Regions from separate parts of the Massilia sp. CMS3.1 genome, predicted to be linked through region 3. Evidence: predicted binding sites of a transcription regulator. Region 3 holds the regulator's gene; each other region holds the start of a gene.
What was found. The regulator sigma-54, encoded in region 3, starts transcription at its own class of promoters, with help from an activator protein. The targets are predictions, from matches to a motif close to TGGCANGNAANCTGCTTT.
Positions count from the first base shown of each region.

Region 1 (5,078 bases), on a different contig from region 3:
CGCAGTCCGATCACCAGGTCCACCAGTTTGAACGCGATGAAGGCCACGAGCGCCGACCAGACGATGGTCACGCCCACCGCCTGGGCCTGCACCCAGACTTGGTGGCCGATCGAATATACATCGGTCGATCCCTTGTTCGTGACGTAATCCCAGATACCCTGCCCGCCCAGCTGTGGCGAGGCGAACACACCGGTCAGCAGTGCGCCGACGATGCCGCCGACACCGTGCACGCCGAACACGTCGAGCGAATCGTCGACGCGCAGCAGTCGCTTCAAGCCATTCACGCCCCACAGGCAGACGATGCCGCCGACCAGGCCGATCACCAGCGCGCCCATCGGGCCGACGAAGCCGCAAGCCGGCGTAATGGCCACCAGGCCGGAAACGGCACCCGAGGCGGCGCCCAGCATGGACGGCTTACCCTTGGTCATCCACTCGCCCATGGTCCAGGCGACGGTGGAAGCGGCGGTGGCAAGCAGGGTATTGATGAAAGCCAGCGCTGCGACGTCGCCTGCTTCGAGTGCCGAACCGGCATTGAAGCCGAACCAGCCAACCCACAGCAGCGAGGCGCCGATCATGGTCATCGTCAGCGAGTGCGGCGCCATCGATTCGCGGCCGTAGCCGACGCGTTTGCCGATCACATAGGCGCCGACCAGGCCGGCCACTGCCGCGTTGATGTGCACCACGGTGCCGCCCGCGAAGTCGAGCGCGCCCTTTTGCCACAGCCAGCCGGCGTCGGCGGTGACGCTGGCCAGCGTGGCCGCATCGGTGATCGCGTCGGGACCGGCCCAGAACCAGACCATGTGCGCGACCGGGATGTAGCCGAAGGTGAACCACAGCACCACGAAGGCGAGCACCGCGGCGAAGCGCGCGCGCTCGGCAAAGGCGCCGACGATCAGGGCGCAGGTGATGGCGGCAAAGGTGCCCTGGAAGGCGACGAAGATGAACTCGGGGATCATCGTTTCCTTGCTGAAGGTGGCTGCCATGCTGAACACGCCCGCGGCCGGATCGTAGATGCCGTTCAAAAAGGCGCGATCAAAGCCGCCGATGAAGGGGCTGCCGCCGGTGAAGGCGAGCGAATAGCCGTACACGCACCACAGCACGATGATCACCGAGAACACCATGAAGACCTGCAGCAGTACCGACAGCATGTTCTTGGCGCGCACCAGGCCGCCGTAGAACAGCGCCAGTCCCGGGATCGCCATCATGATCACGAGCAGTGTGGCGACGAACATCCAGGCGGTGTCGCCCTTGTTGATGGACGGGGCGGCGGCGGCCGGTAAAGCCAGGCCGAGTGCCAGCGCGGCCCCCAGGATTTTTGTCATGGTTCGATTCATTTGGAAATCCCCTTACAGTGCGTCGTTGCCGGTCTCGCCGGTACGGATACGGATGACCTGGTTGAGGTCGGACACGAAGATTTTGCCGTCGCCAATCTTGCCGGTGCGCGCGGCGCTTTGGATGGCGTCGATGACCTGGTCGACGACGGCGTCGTCGACGGCCGCTTCGATCTTGATTTTCGGGAGGAAGTCGACCACGTACTCGGCTCCACGGTAGAGCTCGGTGTGGCCCTTCTGGCGGCCGAAGCCCTTGACTTCGGTGACCGTCATGCCCTGCACGTTTATTTCCGACAGCGCCTCACGCACTTCGTCGAGCTTGAAGGGCTTGATAATGGCGGTAATCAGTTTCATCGGATTGCCTCTTTCAGAAGGTTTTCGAGACGGAGAGCACGGCCGCCGACTTGCCCAGGTTGCGGCCGGTCGGGCTGAGATAGCTTTCGGTATTCGCCTTGATCCAGGCCAGCGAGACGCTGGCAAAGCCCAGGTCCTTGGTCAGGCCGACCTTGTAGTCGGTGTACGAGAACTGGCCGTTGTTTTTCACGCGCTGGCGGCCGACGTGCAGGTTCAGCACCAGGCCCGCGACCGCTTCGATCGGCACGTTGGCGCCCAGGTCGAGGTAGCCGCTCTGCTTGCTGTTGGTCGTGCCGAACAGGTTCGTGGTCGCGTGCGAATACTTCAGGTAGGCCGGACCGAAGCCGACCTGGCCGTACAGCTCGAAGGTGTTCGCATCCGGGTTCAGGTCGTTCGACGGGTACCAGTAGTACAGGCCGCCGACGTCGTAGCTGATCGCGTCCGTGATCTGGCCGCGCTTGCCCGCGTACAGGTCGACTTCGACGTTGCCGTCGCCGCCAAGGTCCTTCGTCCACTTGATGGTCGAGAGCCAGGTGCCGACATAGAAACCGCTGGGGCTGTGGGTGTAGTCGGCGCCGCCCTGCAGGGCCGGATCGAAGCGGGTTTGCGACAGGCCGCGGTAACGATACTCGCTGGTGAGGGCAGCGTTGTAGCTGAGCTGGTGTTCGGCCGCGGGTGCCTCCTGTGCCTGCGCCGCCGTGCCGACCATCATTGCCAGCGCCAGAATTGCTGCTCCCCCTGCTGCATTGCCTGCTAACTTATTCTTCATGACGATTCCCCTTGAGTGGATGGATGTTGGTGTTTCTGGCAGCCTGCGTTGCAGCTTTATCCATCCTGTAGCAGAATGCGTGCCAGCTCACGGGGGCACGGCATGTGCTTGATTTTTCGCTCACCTGCCCCACATCCGGTGGTAATCACCACAATTAAGTGCAGGACGGGGGCACGACCCGCCCTCACGCACTAAACGAGGTCATCGCGCACCACTGTGGTGCGCCACCTCGCCGACCAGGACTGATGGACATGAATAATTTCTTCAACGACTTGCAAGGCAAGATCAATCAGGCGATGGACAGCGCGCCGGCCAAGGACATCGAGCGCAACGTCAAGGCGATGATGACCCAGGGCTTTTCCAAGCTCGACCTCGTGACCCGCGAAGAATTCGACATCCAGGCCCAGGTGCTGGCAAAGACGCGCGCCAAGCTCGAAGCGCTCGAGCTGCGCGTGGCCGAGCTGGAAACGCGGCTGACGGAGACCGCGCCGAAAGTCTGATCGCCGCATGCTGTACTCCTTTGGAAGGCAGCCATGAATGCAAACGACAAACTGCCCGGCATGCCCCTGCCTCCACAAGAGGTATCGATCGACGTACTGCGCGAGAAGTATGCGAAAGGCGATGAAACCACGGTCGCCGACGTGCGCCGGCGCGTAGCGAAAGCGCTCGCCGCGCGCGAGGCACCGGCACTTCGCGCTGAACAGGAAGAACGCTTCTTCCGGGCCATGGAACATGGCTTCGTCCCTGGCGGACGGATCAACTCCGCCGCCGGTCTCCAACTGAAGGCCACCCTCATCAATTGTTTCGTCCAGCCGGTCGGCGACTCGGTCACCGGGTTCGAGGACGGCCTGCCCGGCATCTATACGGCCCTGGCAGAAGCGGCCGAAACGATGCGCCGCGGCGGCGGCGTCGGCTACGACTTCAGCGCCATCCGCCCGTTTGGGGCCGTCGTGCACGGCACCCGTTCGCGCGCGTCCGGTCCGGTGTCGTACATGGAGCTGTTCGACGCCTCGTGCCGCACGGTCGAATCGGCCGGCGCCCGGCGCGGCGCCCAGATGGGCGTGCTGCGCATCGACCATCCCGACATCGAACGCTTCATCGCCGCCAAGGACCGCGGCGGCCTCTCGAATTTCAATATCTCCGTCGGCGTCAGCGACGCCTTCATGCATGCGCTGGAAGCCGATGCCGGCTTCGCGCTGGTGCACCGCGCCGAACCGGGTGAGGAATTCATCGAGGGAGGCGCCCACCAGCGCGAGGATGGCCTGTGGGTCTGGCGCGAGGTAAGGGCCCGCACGCTCTGGGACAGCATCATGGCCTCGACCTATGACCATGCCGAGCCGGGTGTGCTGTTCATCGACCGCATGAATGGCGAAAACAACCTCTGGTATTGCGAGCAGCTGCGCGCCACCAATCCCTGCGGCGAGCAGCCCCTGCCCGCCTACGGCTGCTGCGACCTCGGTTCCCTCAATCTCACCTGCTTCGTCGACGCGCCATTGACGCAGCAGGCCCGCTTCGACTTCAAGCGCATGCGCGAAGTGGCCGCCGTTGCGGTGCGCATGCTCGACCTGGTGCTCGATGCGACGGAATGGCCGCTGCCGCAACAGGCAGAGGAGGCCCGCGCCAAGCGCCGCATCGGCCTCGGTTTCCTGGGCCTGGGCAGCGCGCTTGTCATGCTGGGGCTGCGCTACGACGCGCCCGAAGGACGGCTGCTCGCCGCGCAGATCGCCGAGCACCTGCGCGATGCCGCGTATGCCGCGTCCGTCGAGCTGGCGCGCGAAAAAGGCAGCTTTCCCCTGTTCGATGCCGAGCCTTATCTCGCAGGTCGGTTCGTCGCGCGTTTGCCGCAGGACCTGCGCGAAGCAATCCGGGTGCACGGCATCCGCAATTCGCACCTGCTCTCGATCGCGCCGACCGGCACCATCGCGCTCGCCTTTGCCGACAATGCGTCGAACGGCATCGAGCCGGCCTACTCCTGGACCTATCAACGCAAGAAGCGCATGCCGGACGGAGCGACGCGGGCCTACGAGGTGCAGGACCATGCCTGGCGCCTGTACCAGCGCCTGCATCCGCAAGCCGCACCAGGCGGACCACTACCGCCGCAATTCGTCACCGCACTCCGGATGCGCGCCGACGACCACCTGCGCATGCTCGAAGCTGTTCAACCCTTCATCGATACGTCGATCTCGAAGACGGTGAACGTTCCCGCCGACTATCCGTATGAAGATTTTCGCGGCCTGTACCTGGAGGCCTGGCGCGCCGGCCTGAAGGGCCTTGCGACCTATCGCCCGAACGCGGTGCTGGGCAGCGTGCTCGGTAGCGCGGCATCGGACGCCGACCAGGGCGGCATCGACGACGATCCACTGCGCAGGCGCTTCGACGGGCGCCCGTTGGGAGAACTCGATTCCGTCACCTCGAAAGTCGAATACGCCACCCAGGAAGGCCGCAAGACCCTGTACCTGACGGTGAGCTTCATCCGGGCCGAGGGCCTGGCGGACGGCGTACCGGTCACGATCGAGCGTCCCTTCGAATTCTTCATGCCGGCCAACCAGCGCAGCGATGGCCAGCAGTGGATCACTTCCTCGATGCGCCTGCTGTCGATGCTGGCGCGCGCCGGCGGGCCGATC
Region 1 covers NZ_JBIMES010000012.1:134,426-139,503, forward strand. Annotated here, with positions in the region: gene amt (ammonium transporter) at 1-1,334, opposite strand, end outside; gene glnK (P-II family nitrogen regulator) at 1,347-1,685, opposite strand; gene ACHAC9_RS18865 (TorF family putative porin) at 1,699-2,454, opposite strand; gene ACHAC9_RS18870 (accessory factor UbiK family protein) at 2,700-2,954, shown strand; gene ACHAC9_RS18875 (adenosylcobalamin-dependent ribonucleoside-diphosphate reductase) at 2,988-5,078, shown strand, end outside.
Region 1: a site for sigma-54 is predicted at 2,522-2,539, ahead of ACHAC9_RS18865 (TorF family putative porin). Genes of this name have one in related genera too.

Region 2 (5,078 bases), on a different contig from region 3:
AGAGCCAGGACATGCACGACACCGTGGCCTGGCTATTGAAGAACGTCCCGAACAACAACGGCAAGGTCGGCATCCTCGGCATCAGCTATCCGGGCTTCTATACGTCGGCCAGCATCATCGATTCGCACCCGGCGATCAAGGCCGCTTCGCCGCAGGCGCCGATTGCGGACCTGTACATGGGCGACGACTCGTACCATGGCGGCGCCTTCATGCTGGCCGCGAACTTCGATTTCTACGCCGCCTTCACCGAGGCGCCAAACCCGACGCCGCTGCCGAAAACGCGTGCCGATTTCGACTACGGTACGACCGATGGCTACGACTTCTTCCTCAAACGCCTGAGCTTGCCGAACATCGTGTCGGCCATGAGCGACGAGCAGCGTGCGCTGTTCATGCCGAACGTCGAACACGACACCTACGACGCCTTTTGGCAGTCGCGCGCCATCGCCCCGCACCTGAAGAACATCAAGGCTGCGGTGCTGACGGTGGGCGGCTGGTTCGACGCGGAAGACCCGCAAGGGCCGTTCACCACCTACAGTGCGATTGAAAAACAAAACCCGGGCATCGTCAACGGCCTGGTGATGGGGCCATGGGTGCATGGCGGTTGGGCGCGCGGCGAGGGCGCGCGCCTTGGCCACGTGAATTTTGACAGCAAGACCTCGGAGTACTTCCGCAAGGAGCTGCAGTTTCCCTTCTTCGAGCAGCACCTGAAGGGCGTCAAGCCCGAGCGTGCGCTGGCCGAAGTCACGGCCTTCGAGACCGGCAGCAATGTCTGGCGCAGTCATACGGCCTGGCCGCCGCTGCAGGCCAGGCCGCGCACGCTGTATTTCGGCGCCGACGGCAAGCTGGAATGGAAGCAGCCGGCCGCGTCGACGTCGGCCTACGACGAATACGTCGCCGACCCGCGCAAACCGGTTCCCTTCATCGGCTATCCGGCCGTTGGCGTGCCGAAGGAATACATGGTCTCGGACCAGCGCTTCGCGGCGACGCGTCCCGATGTTCTGGTCTACCAGAGCGAGGTGCTGGAAGAGGACCTGACGATTGCCGGTCCCGTGACGCCGAAGCTGTTCGTCTCGACCACCGGGACCGATGCCGACTGGGTGGTGAAACTGATCGACGTGTATCCGGCGGCGTATCCGGAAACGCCTGCCGAGCGCAAGGGCAGCGATATTCCCGCGCCAAAGCTCGAGATGGGTGGCTACCAGCAGCTGGTGCGCGGCAATCCGCTGCGCGGCAAGTTCCGCAACAGTTTCGAAAAGCCCGCGCCCTTCGTGCCCGGGAAAGTCGAGGCGGTCAGCTTCGGCATCGGCGACGTCAACCATACATTTCGCCGCGGGCACCGGATCATGGTGCAGGTGCAGAGTTCCTGGTTCCCGCTGGTCGACCTGAATCCGCAGACGTTCATGCACATCCCCAAGGCGCGGCCGGAAGATTTTAAAAAGGCGACACAACGCGTGTACCGCGCGCCGGAGTCGGCCTCCGGCGTGCAGGTGATGGTGCTGCCGCGCTGACGGCGGCATCAGGACCTACGGTCAAGCGCCAACCCACGGCAAGCCCGCCTTGCACCAGCCGCCGACTGTCTTGCGGTGGCCCTCGCCATCCTTGTCCCCCTCGAAGCCTTCCAGAATATCGAAGGCATTCGCGTAACCGAGCTCGGTCGCCACGCGCGCGCTGTGGCGCGAGCGCACGCCGGAGCGGCACAGGAACAGCAGGATCTCGTCCCTGGCGGCGATCTGTTCGAGTTGCGCGCCGAATTCGGGATTCGGCTGGCCCCCCGGATACATCGCCCATTCGATGGCCAGATGCTGGCCTTCGGGTACCGCCACGCGGCCGACCCAGTCGCGCTCGGCGTTGGTGCGTACATCGATCAGTTTCACGTTCGGCGCTGCCTGCAGCAGCATGAATGCTTCATCGAGCGTGACCGCGCCTGCATAGGGCTGGCCAGGAGTGCGCTCGCGTGCTGTGTCGAGTATTTCTTTGGTCGTTTTCATCGTTGTCCTTGTGTGGTTCGCACCGCGCTGGCGCACACTTGCCGAAACGGTGCGCACTGCATCAAAATAGTGCACGGTCCTCGCATTGCACCATAATGGTGCAAATCTTGTGTTGGCGTGCACCATTGAATATTTGCATGTTGAAGAAGATTTTATGGTTAAACTCTCGGCGTTCCAAAGAACGATAACGCATTTGTTCATGTAAGAATCGCTGGCATGGTTCCTGCATATGTTCCTGCAAGCATGTCGCAGAGAGGCTGACCGGTCGGAAACGATCTCGCCTTTCAGCGCCACCAAATTTCATTGAGGAGAAACGCATGGCAAAGACCGCCGCAGATGTGATGCAGATGGTGAAGGACAACGAAGTCAAGTTCGTGGATTTCCGCTTCGCGGATACCCGCGGTAAAGAGCAGCACGTTACCGTTCCTGTGTCGCACTTCGACCTCGACAAGTTCGAGTCGGGCCACGCCTTCGACGGTTCGTCGATCGCCGGCTGGAAGGGCATCGAAGCATCGGACATGCTCCTGATGCCGGACCCGAACACCGCCAACATCGACCCGTTCATGGAAGAGACGACGATGTTCATGCAGTGCGACGTGATCGAGCCGTCGGACGGCAAGGGCTACGACCGCGATCCACGCTCGATCGCCAAGCGCGCCGAAGCCTACCTGAAGTCGACCGGCCTGGGCGACACCGCCTTCTTCGGTCCTGAACCTGAATTCTTCATTTTCGATTCGATCCGTTGGAAAGTCGACATGTCGGGCTGCTTCGTGAAAATCGAATCGGAAGAAGCTTCGTGGTCGACCGACGGCAAGTTCGAAGGCGGCAACAGCGGTCACCGTCCCGCGGTCAAGGGCGGTTACTTCCCTGTGCCTCCGGTCGACAGCTTCCAGGACATGCGCTCGGAAATGTGCCTGATCCTCGAATCGCTCGGCATCCCGGTCGAAGTGCACCACCACGAAGTGGCAGGCGCCGGCCAGAACGAAATCGGCACCCGCTTCTCGACCCTGGTCGAGCGCGCCGACTGGACCCAGAACATGAAGTACGTGGTCTGGAACGTTGCCCACAGCTATGGCAAGACCGCGACCTTCATGCCCAAGCCGATCAACGGCGACAACGGCTCGGGCATGCACGTGCACCAGTCGATCTGGAAAGACGGCAAGAACCTGTTCGCGGGCGACGGCTATGCCGGCCTGTCGGACACGGCGCTGTTCTACATCGGCGGCATCATCAAGCACGCCAAGGCCCTGAACGCGATCACCAACCCTGGCACCAATTCGTACAAGCGCCTGGTGCCGGGCTACGAAGCGCCGGTCAAGCTGGCCTATTCGGCCAAGAACCGCTCGGCCTCGATCCGCATCCCGCACGTGGCCAACCCGAAGGGCCGCCGCATCGAAGTGCGCTTCCCGGACCCGCTGGCCAACGTCTACCTGTGCTTCTCGGCGCTGCTGATGGCCGGCCTGGACGGCATCCAGAACAAGATCCATCCGGGCGAAGCGGCCTCGAAGGACCTGTACCACCTGCCGCCGGAAGAGGACAAGCTGATCCCGACCGTCTGCGCTTCGCTCGAAGAAGCCCTCGAGGCGCTGGACAAGGACCGCGAGTTCCTGACCCGCGGCGGCGTGTTCAGCGACAGCATGATCGACGCTTACCTGGAACTGAAAATGCAGGAAGTGCAGCGCATGCGCATGACGCCGCACCCGCTCGAGTTCGACATGTACTACTCGGCATAAACCAACCTGTTGCGCTACGGCATCAAAAGCTGTAAGCACTGGTAACAAACGCGGGGAGGGCCGGTGGCTTTCCCCGCGTTTTTTTATGGATGCGGTATATTCGGCTCAACTCCACCTTGCACGCTCGACGTGCTGCCTCTACTGATGCGACTGACAACCAGTATGACCCGCCTGGCAATGGCCGCCGGCCTGCTGATTCATGGTGCGGCCCACGCCCAGACCACTGTCTACAAATGCGTCGATGCGCAAGGGCGCGTCGAGTTCACCGATACGGGAAAGCGTGGCTGCAAGGCGCTTGATTTGCCGGGCTATATTCCGGCGCCGGTCGAGCGCCGTGCCCCGGCGCCGTTGGCGTCCCGCCCGGGCAATGCGGCCCCGGCCGTCGCCGCCGCGGCGACGCCCAGCCCATCGAACTTCCCGCGCGTCGACACCTCGCAGCAGCGCGCCCGCGACGACGACCGTCGCGGCATCCTGAACGACGAATTGCGCGCCGAAGAGAAGAAGCTGCTTGAGCTGCGCCAGGTCTTCAACAACGGCGAGCCCGAGCGCCAGGGCAACGAACGCAACTACGCCAAGTACCAGGAGCGCGTCGCCGGGATGCGCGACGACATCAGCCGTACCGAGCGCAATATCGAGGCGCTGCGGCGCGAGCTCGCCAATATCCGATGAGCGAGCCCGCGCGTACCGTGCAGCCGGCGCGCTTCGCCGGCCTCGAACTGTTGGCCTCATCGGTGCTGCTGGTCGATGCGACCGACCGCGTGCGTTACGCCAATCCGGCGGCCGAGAACATGCTCGACGCCTCGTTGAAATCCCTGTCGCGCCAGACCCTGGCCGCGTTGTTCAGCAATGGCGACGAACTGGCCGCCCTGTGCGAGCAGACCCGCACCCATCAATACGCCGACCTGCGCCAGGACCTGGCCTTGGAAAGACAGGGCCGCGACACCCTGCATGTGCACTCGATCGCCAGCAGCCTGGAAAACGGCGAAGTGCTGATCGAGCTGCGCGAAAACGTCCAGCAACTGAAACTCGACCGCGAGGAGCGCTTCCTCGACCAGAGCCAGGCCAACAAGGAACTCATTCGCAACCTGGCGCACGAGATCAAGAACCCGCTGGGCGGCATCCGCGGCGCGGCGCAACTGCTGGAACTGGAACTGCCGCCGCTGCACCTGGGCGAGCTCAAGGAATACACGCAAGTCATCATCAAGGAAGCCGATCGCCTGCAAACCCTGGTCGACCGCCTACTGGCGCCGCACCGCAAGCCCTATATCGTCGGCGACGTGAATATCCACGAAGTGTGCGAGCGCGTGCGCTCGCTGGTGCTGGCCGAATTCCCCAACGGTCTGACCATCCGGCGCGA
Region 2 covers NZ_JBIMES010000004.1:171,101-176,178, reverse strand. Annotated here, with positions in the region: gene ACHAC9_RS08550 (CocE/NonD family hydrolase) at 1-1,508, shown strand, start outside; gene ACHAC9_RS08545 (rhodanese-like domain-containing protein) at 1,530-1,988, opposite strand; gene glnA (type I glutamate--ammonia ligase) at 2,306-3,721, shown strand; gene ACHAC9_RS08535 (DUF4124 domain-containing protein) at 3,884-4,390, shown strand; gene glnL (nitrogen regulation protein NR(II)) at 4,387-5,078, shown strand, end outside.
Region 2: a site for sigma-54 is predicted at 2,201-2,218, ahead of glnA (type I glutamate--ammonia ligase). Genes of this name have one in related genera too.

Region 3 (5,078 bases):
ACTACGTCCGGTTTGCCAAGGGCGGGTTTGGTATGGTGATTTCCGAGGGGCTGTATACCGACCAGGCCTTCGCGCAGGGTTACCGCAACCAGGCCGGCATGGCCGACGATGTCCACGCGCACGGATGGGCAGCCATCACGCGCGAGATCACGGCGCACGGGAGCCTTGCCATTGCCCAGCTGATGCATGCCGGTGCGCTGAGCCAGGAGAACCCGTTCCGCTCCCACACGGTGGGGCCATCGGCGCTCCGGCCCAAGGGCGAACAGATGGGCTTCTACCATGGCGCCGGGCCGTATGCCGAGCCGGTCCAAATCGATGAACACGAGATCGCCGAGGTGGTCGCGGGCTTCGTCTCGGCAGCGGCGCGCGCGGTGCGGATCGGCGGATTCGGCGGGATCGAGATCCACGGGGCGAACGGCTATCTCCTCGATCAATTCCTGACTGCGGAAACCAACCGCCGCACCGACCGCTGGGGCGGCGACACCGGTGCCCGTGTGTCGCTGCTGGTCGAGGTGCTGGAAGCCGTCAAGGCCGAGATCGGCGGCGAAGTCCCTGTCGGTATCCGCATTTCGCAGGGCAAGGTGAACGACTTCACGAGCAAGTGGGCCGGGCGCGAAGCGGATGCGCAAGCGACCTTCTCTGCACTGGCGGCGGCAGGCGCGGACTTCATCCACGTCACCGAATTCGAAGCATGGCAGCCGGCATTCGAAGGCGGCACCGACAGCCTGGTTGCGCTGGCGCGTCGCTACGCGCCGGGCGTACCGATTATCGCCAACGGCAGCCTGCACAGCGTCGAACGCGCGGCCCAGGCGCTGGAACTGGGTGCCGACGTGGTTGCGCTTGGGCGCGGCGCACTGGCCAATCCGGACCTGCCCGCCTTGTTCGCGCAAGGACGGGCGCCACGCGAGTTCGACGGCGCGATCCTGGGACCGATCGCGAATATCAAGGAGAGCGAGCTCGCCTTCGACAAGATGGACTGAGGCCGGCGACCCTAGACCAGATGTCGCAGCGGATGCGCGTGCTCCGGCCACACCGGCGCGAAGAAGTGTTCCACCATCTCCGGCGTTACCTCGCCCAGCGTCGGTGGATTCCACTGCGGCGCATTGTCCTTGTCGATCACCAGCGCGCGCACGCCTTCGAGCACTTCGCCGTGCTCGAAATTGCGGCGCACCAGCGAGCGCTCCATGCGCAGGCAATCGGCCACGTTCATCGATGCGCCGCGCAGCAGCATCTCGCGCGTCACGCACATCATCAAGGGTGAGCGCTGGCGCATCGCAACCAATGCCTTTTGCGCGAAGGGATTGTCGTCGCCTTCCAGCGAGGCCATGATCGCGGCCACCGAAGCGGCGCCGAAGTGAAGGTCGATCGCGGCGCGCTGCGCTTTCAATGGACTGTCGCCGGCATCCGCAGCGAAACGCGCACCGAGCGCGCGGATGGCGCCTGCCAGCTGCGCGCCCGGCGTGTTCCCGATCAGGGCGTTCAGTTCGCCCAACTGCGCACCCGGCACGAACACGTCGGCCAGTCCGACATACAAGGCGTCGGCCGCACCCATCGTCAAGCCCGTCAGGCCCAGGTAATTGCCCAGCTGACCCGGCGCGTGCGACAGGAAATGGCTGCCGCCGACATCCGGGAACAAGCCGATGTTCACTTCCGGCATGGCCATTTTGGTGCGCTCGGTGACGATGCGCAGGCCGCTCTCGGGACCTCCCTGGGCGATGCCCATGCCGCCGCCCATCACCACGCCATCCATGATCGAGATATACGGTTTCCGATAGAAGTAGATGAGGTGGTTCAGCGCGTATTCTTCGGTGAAAAAATCTTCCAGCAGCGCGCTGCCCCCTGGCGGGGTGGCGTGGCCGGCTTCATGGAAGAAGCGGATGTCGCCGCCGGCGCACAGTGCTTTTTCGCTGCTGCTGGTGAGCACGACCGCGGCGACCGATGCATCGTCGCGCCAGGCCAGCAGGATGGCGGTGAGGCGCCGCACCATCGCCAGCGAGAGAGAATTCAAGGTCTTCGGACGGTCGAGCGTAATCACGCCGGTGCCGTTGGCAACGCGGGTCAGGACATGGTCGGTCATGGTGGTCGGCTTACGGAAAAACATGCATTTTACCGAAGCGCGTGCGTCGCGGGTGCATGCGCCCACGCCCAATTGAAAAGGGCGCCTTTCGGCGCCCTCGTTCAGACGGTGCTCAGTGCTGATCAGAACGCAGCAGTGGCCTCTCCGCCTTCAGGACGGCGCTTGAGCGCCTCGTGACCATGGTCTTTCAGTATCGATTTGTACTTCATCACCTGGCGATCCAGCCTGTCCATCAACAGGTCGATCGCGGCATACAAGTCGTGCGCCACACTCTCCACGTGCACCATCTTGCCGGACAGGCGCAAGTTGATCTCGGCCTTTTGCCGTTTGTCTTTTTCAGTGAGATTGTCGATCGCGAGGATCACGTGGGAATCGATGACTTGATCGAAATGGCGGGTGATGCGTTCGAGCTTGTTCTGTACGTATTCACGGATGGCGGGGGTGACGTCGAGGTGGTGGCCACTGATGGTGAGATTCATACACACTCCTTAGATAAATGCGCGGACTCCGCTACCGCGCCTGGGACGCGTGGGTGCCGCTGTTACAAGGATTTGCGGAGACTGACGGGAGGAATCTTGAGTGCCTCGCGGTATTTTGCAACCGTGCGGCGCGCAATGACCATACCTTGTTCACCGAGCATTTCCGCGATCTTGCTATCGGATAATGGGTTCTTTGGGTCTTCTGCTCCTGTCAGCTGCGCAATAAGCGCCCGTATCGCCGTTGACGATGCTTCGCCCCCCGCTTCGGTGGCGACGTGGCTTCCGAAAAAATACTTCAGCTCAAACATGCCGTGCGGGGTCAGCATGAATTTTTGAGTTGTTACACGAGAAATGGTGCTCTCGTGCAGACCTAGTGTATCAGCTATCTCGCGAAGCACAAGGGGACGCATGGCAACCGCGCCATGGCTAAAAAAGTTGCGCTGGCGTTCCACAATTGCCTGCGAAACACGCAGGATCGTGTCGAAGCGCTGGCGCATATTTTTAATCAACCACTTCGCTTCCTGCAGCTGCGCGCCCATTTGCCCTTCGCCTTTTCCCTGCTTGAGCAAGGTGGCGTAGACGTTGTTGACGCGCAGGCGCGGCATCACTTCGTTGTTCAGCGTGACGGCCCAGCCGCCCTTCGATTTGCGGACAATAACGTCCGGAACGACGTAATCCGACACGCTCGACGCGAACGCCGCGCCGGGGTGCGGATTGCACTGGCGGATCACGGCTTGCGCTTCGCGCAGGTCTTCGTCGTCGCAGTCGAGCGCTTTTTTCAGCTTGGTGAATTCGCGCTGCGCGAACCAGGTCAGATAACCCTCGACGATTTTCAAGGCCATGCGTCGCGTCACCAGCGGCACGCCGCGCATGCTGCGGATCTGCAGCGCCAGGCACTCGGCCGCGCTGCGCGCACCGACGCCGGTCGGATCGAGGCTTTGCACCAGCGCCAGCGCGCAGCGCAATTCATCCATCTCGATGTCCAGCTCGTCCGGCAAGCGCGCGTGGATCTCATCCAACTGCTCTTCGAGGTAGCCGTTGTCGTCGATCGCGTCGATCACCAGTTCGGCCAGTACGCGGTCGCGGTCCGTCACGCCCGTCACCCGCACCTGTTCCGTCAGGTGCTCGCGCAGCGTCACGCCGATGGCGCCGAGCTGCGGACGGCCATCGTCGTCGCCGTCGCCGCCCGAGCTGCGCCCGAGCTCACCCCAGTCGCCGTCGGTCTCTCCGCGCTCGACCTCGGCGCCGCCTTCCCCATCGGCCGATTCCGGGGCCGGCGCGCCCTCCTCGGCACCCGGGGCCGGCGCCTCGGCTTGTGGCGGCGAATCGTTGATCGCACCGTCGGCCAGCAGGCGCACCGAATGGTCGAGCGGATCGTCGAGCCGCTCGAGCAGCGGATTATCGGACAGGATTTGCTCGAGCTCCTGGTGCAGTTCGAGCGTGGACAGCTGCAACAGCCGGATCGACTGCTGAAGCTGCGGCGTGAGCGCCAGGTGCTGCGAAGTCCGGAGTTGCAGGGATTGTTTCATGGCGCCGTTTCAATCCTACATTCTGAAATGTTCGCCCAGGTAGACGCGTCGTACCGACTCGTCGGCGATGATGTCGTCGGGACGTCCCGACGCCAGCACCGCGCCCTGGTTGATGATGTAGGCGCGGTCGCAGATGCCGAGCGTCTCGCGCACATTGTGGTCCGTGATCAAGACGCCGATGCCGCGCTCCTTCAGGAAGCGCACGATGCGCTGGATCTCGATCACCGCGATCGGATCGACGCCGGCAAAGGGCTCGTCGAGCAGCACGAAGCGCGGGTTGGTGGCCAGCGCGCGTGCGATCTCGACGCGGCGCCGTTCGCCGCCCGACAGTGAGAGCGCCGGATTCTCGCGCAGCTTCTCGATTTGAAGTTCGCCTAACAGGGAGTCCAGGCGGGTGTTGATGGCGTCTTTCGTGAGCGCCTTGCCATTGTCGTCGCGCTGCAGTTCGAGCACGGCGCGGATATTGTCTTCCACCGTCAGCTTGCGAAACACCGACGCTTCCTGCGGCAGGTAGGACAGGCCCATCACCGCGCGCCGGTGGATCGGCAGGCTCGAGATGTCGGCGCCGTTGATCTCGATGGTGCCGGCGTCCGACGGCACCAGGCCCACGATCATGTAGAACGAGGTGGTCTTGCCGGCGCCGTTCGGGCCCAGCAGGCCGACGACTTCGCCGCAGCCCACCTCGAGCGAGACGTCGCGCACGACCAGGCGCTTGCCGTAGCTTTTCTGCAGTCCCCGCACGACCAGGGTGCTGCGGCTGTCGGGCATATCCTTCATCATCATGGCTTTCCCGGCGCCGGTGCGGGCGCGGCCCCAGGCGCCGCGCGGCGCGGCGCGATGATCAGGGTGCCGCGTCCGCCGCCAACACGGCTTTCGCCGCTGACGTCGTTACGTACGGTCGCCACTTCGCGCCGGCTGTCGTAGGAGATGTAGGCGCCATCGAGTTCGTTCGTCAGGCGTCCGTTTTCGAGCTGCTTGACGATCGCCTTCGAA
Region 3 covers NZ_JBIMES010000008.1:85,471-90,548, reverse strand. Annotated here, with positions in the region: gene ACHAC9_RS14500 (NADH:flavin oxidoreductase) at 1-980, shown strand, start outside; gene ACHAC9_RS14495 (enoyl-CoA hydratase/isomerase family protein) at 992-2,077, opposite strand; gene hpf (ribosome hibernation-promoting factor, HPF/YfiA family) at 2,200-2,556, opposite strand; gene ACHAC9_RS14485 (RNA polymerase factor sigma-54) at 2,619-4,085, opposite strand; gene lptB (LPS export ABC transporter ATP-binding protein) at 4,101-4,868, opposite strand; gene lptA (lipopolysaccharide transport periplasmic protein LptA) at 4,865-5,078, opposite strand, start outside.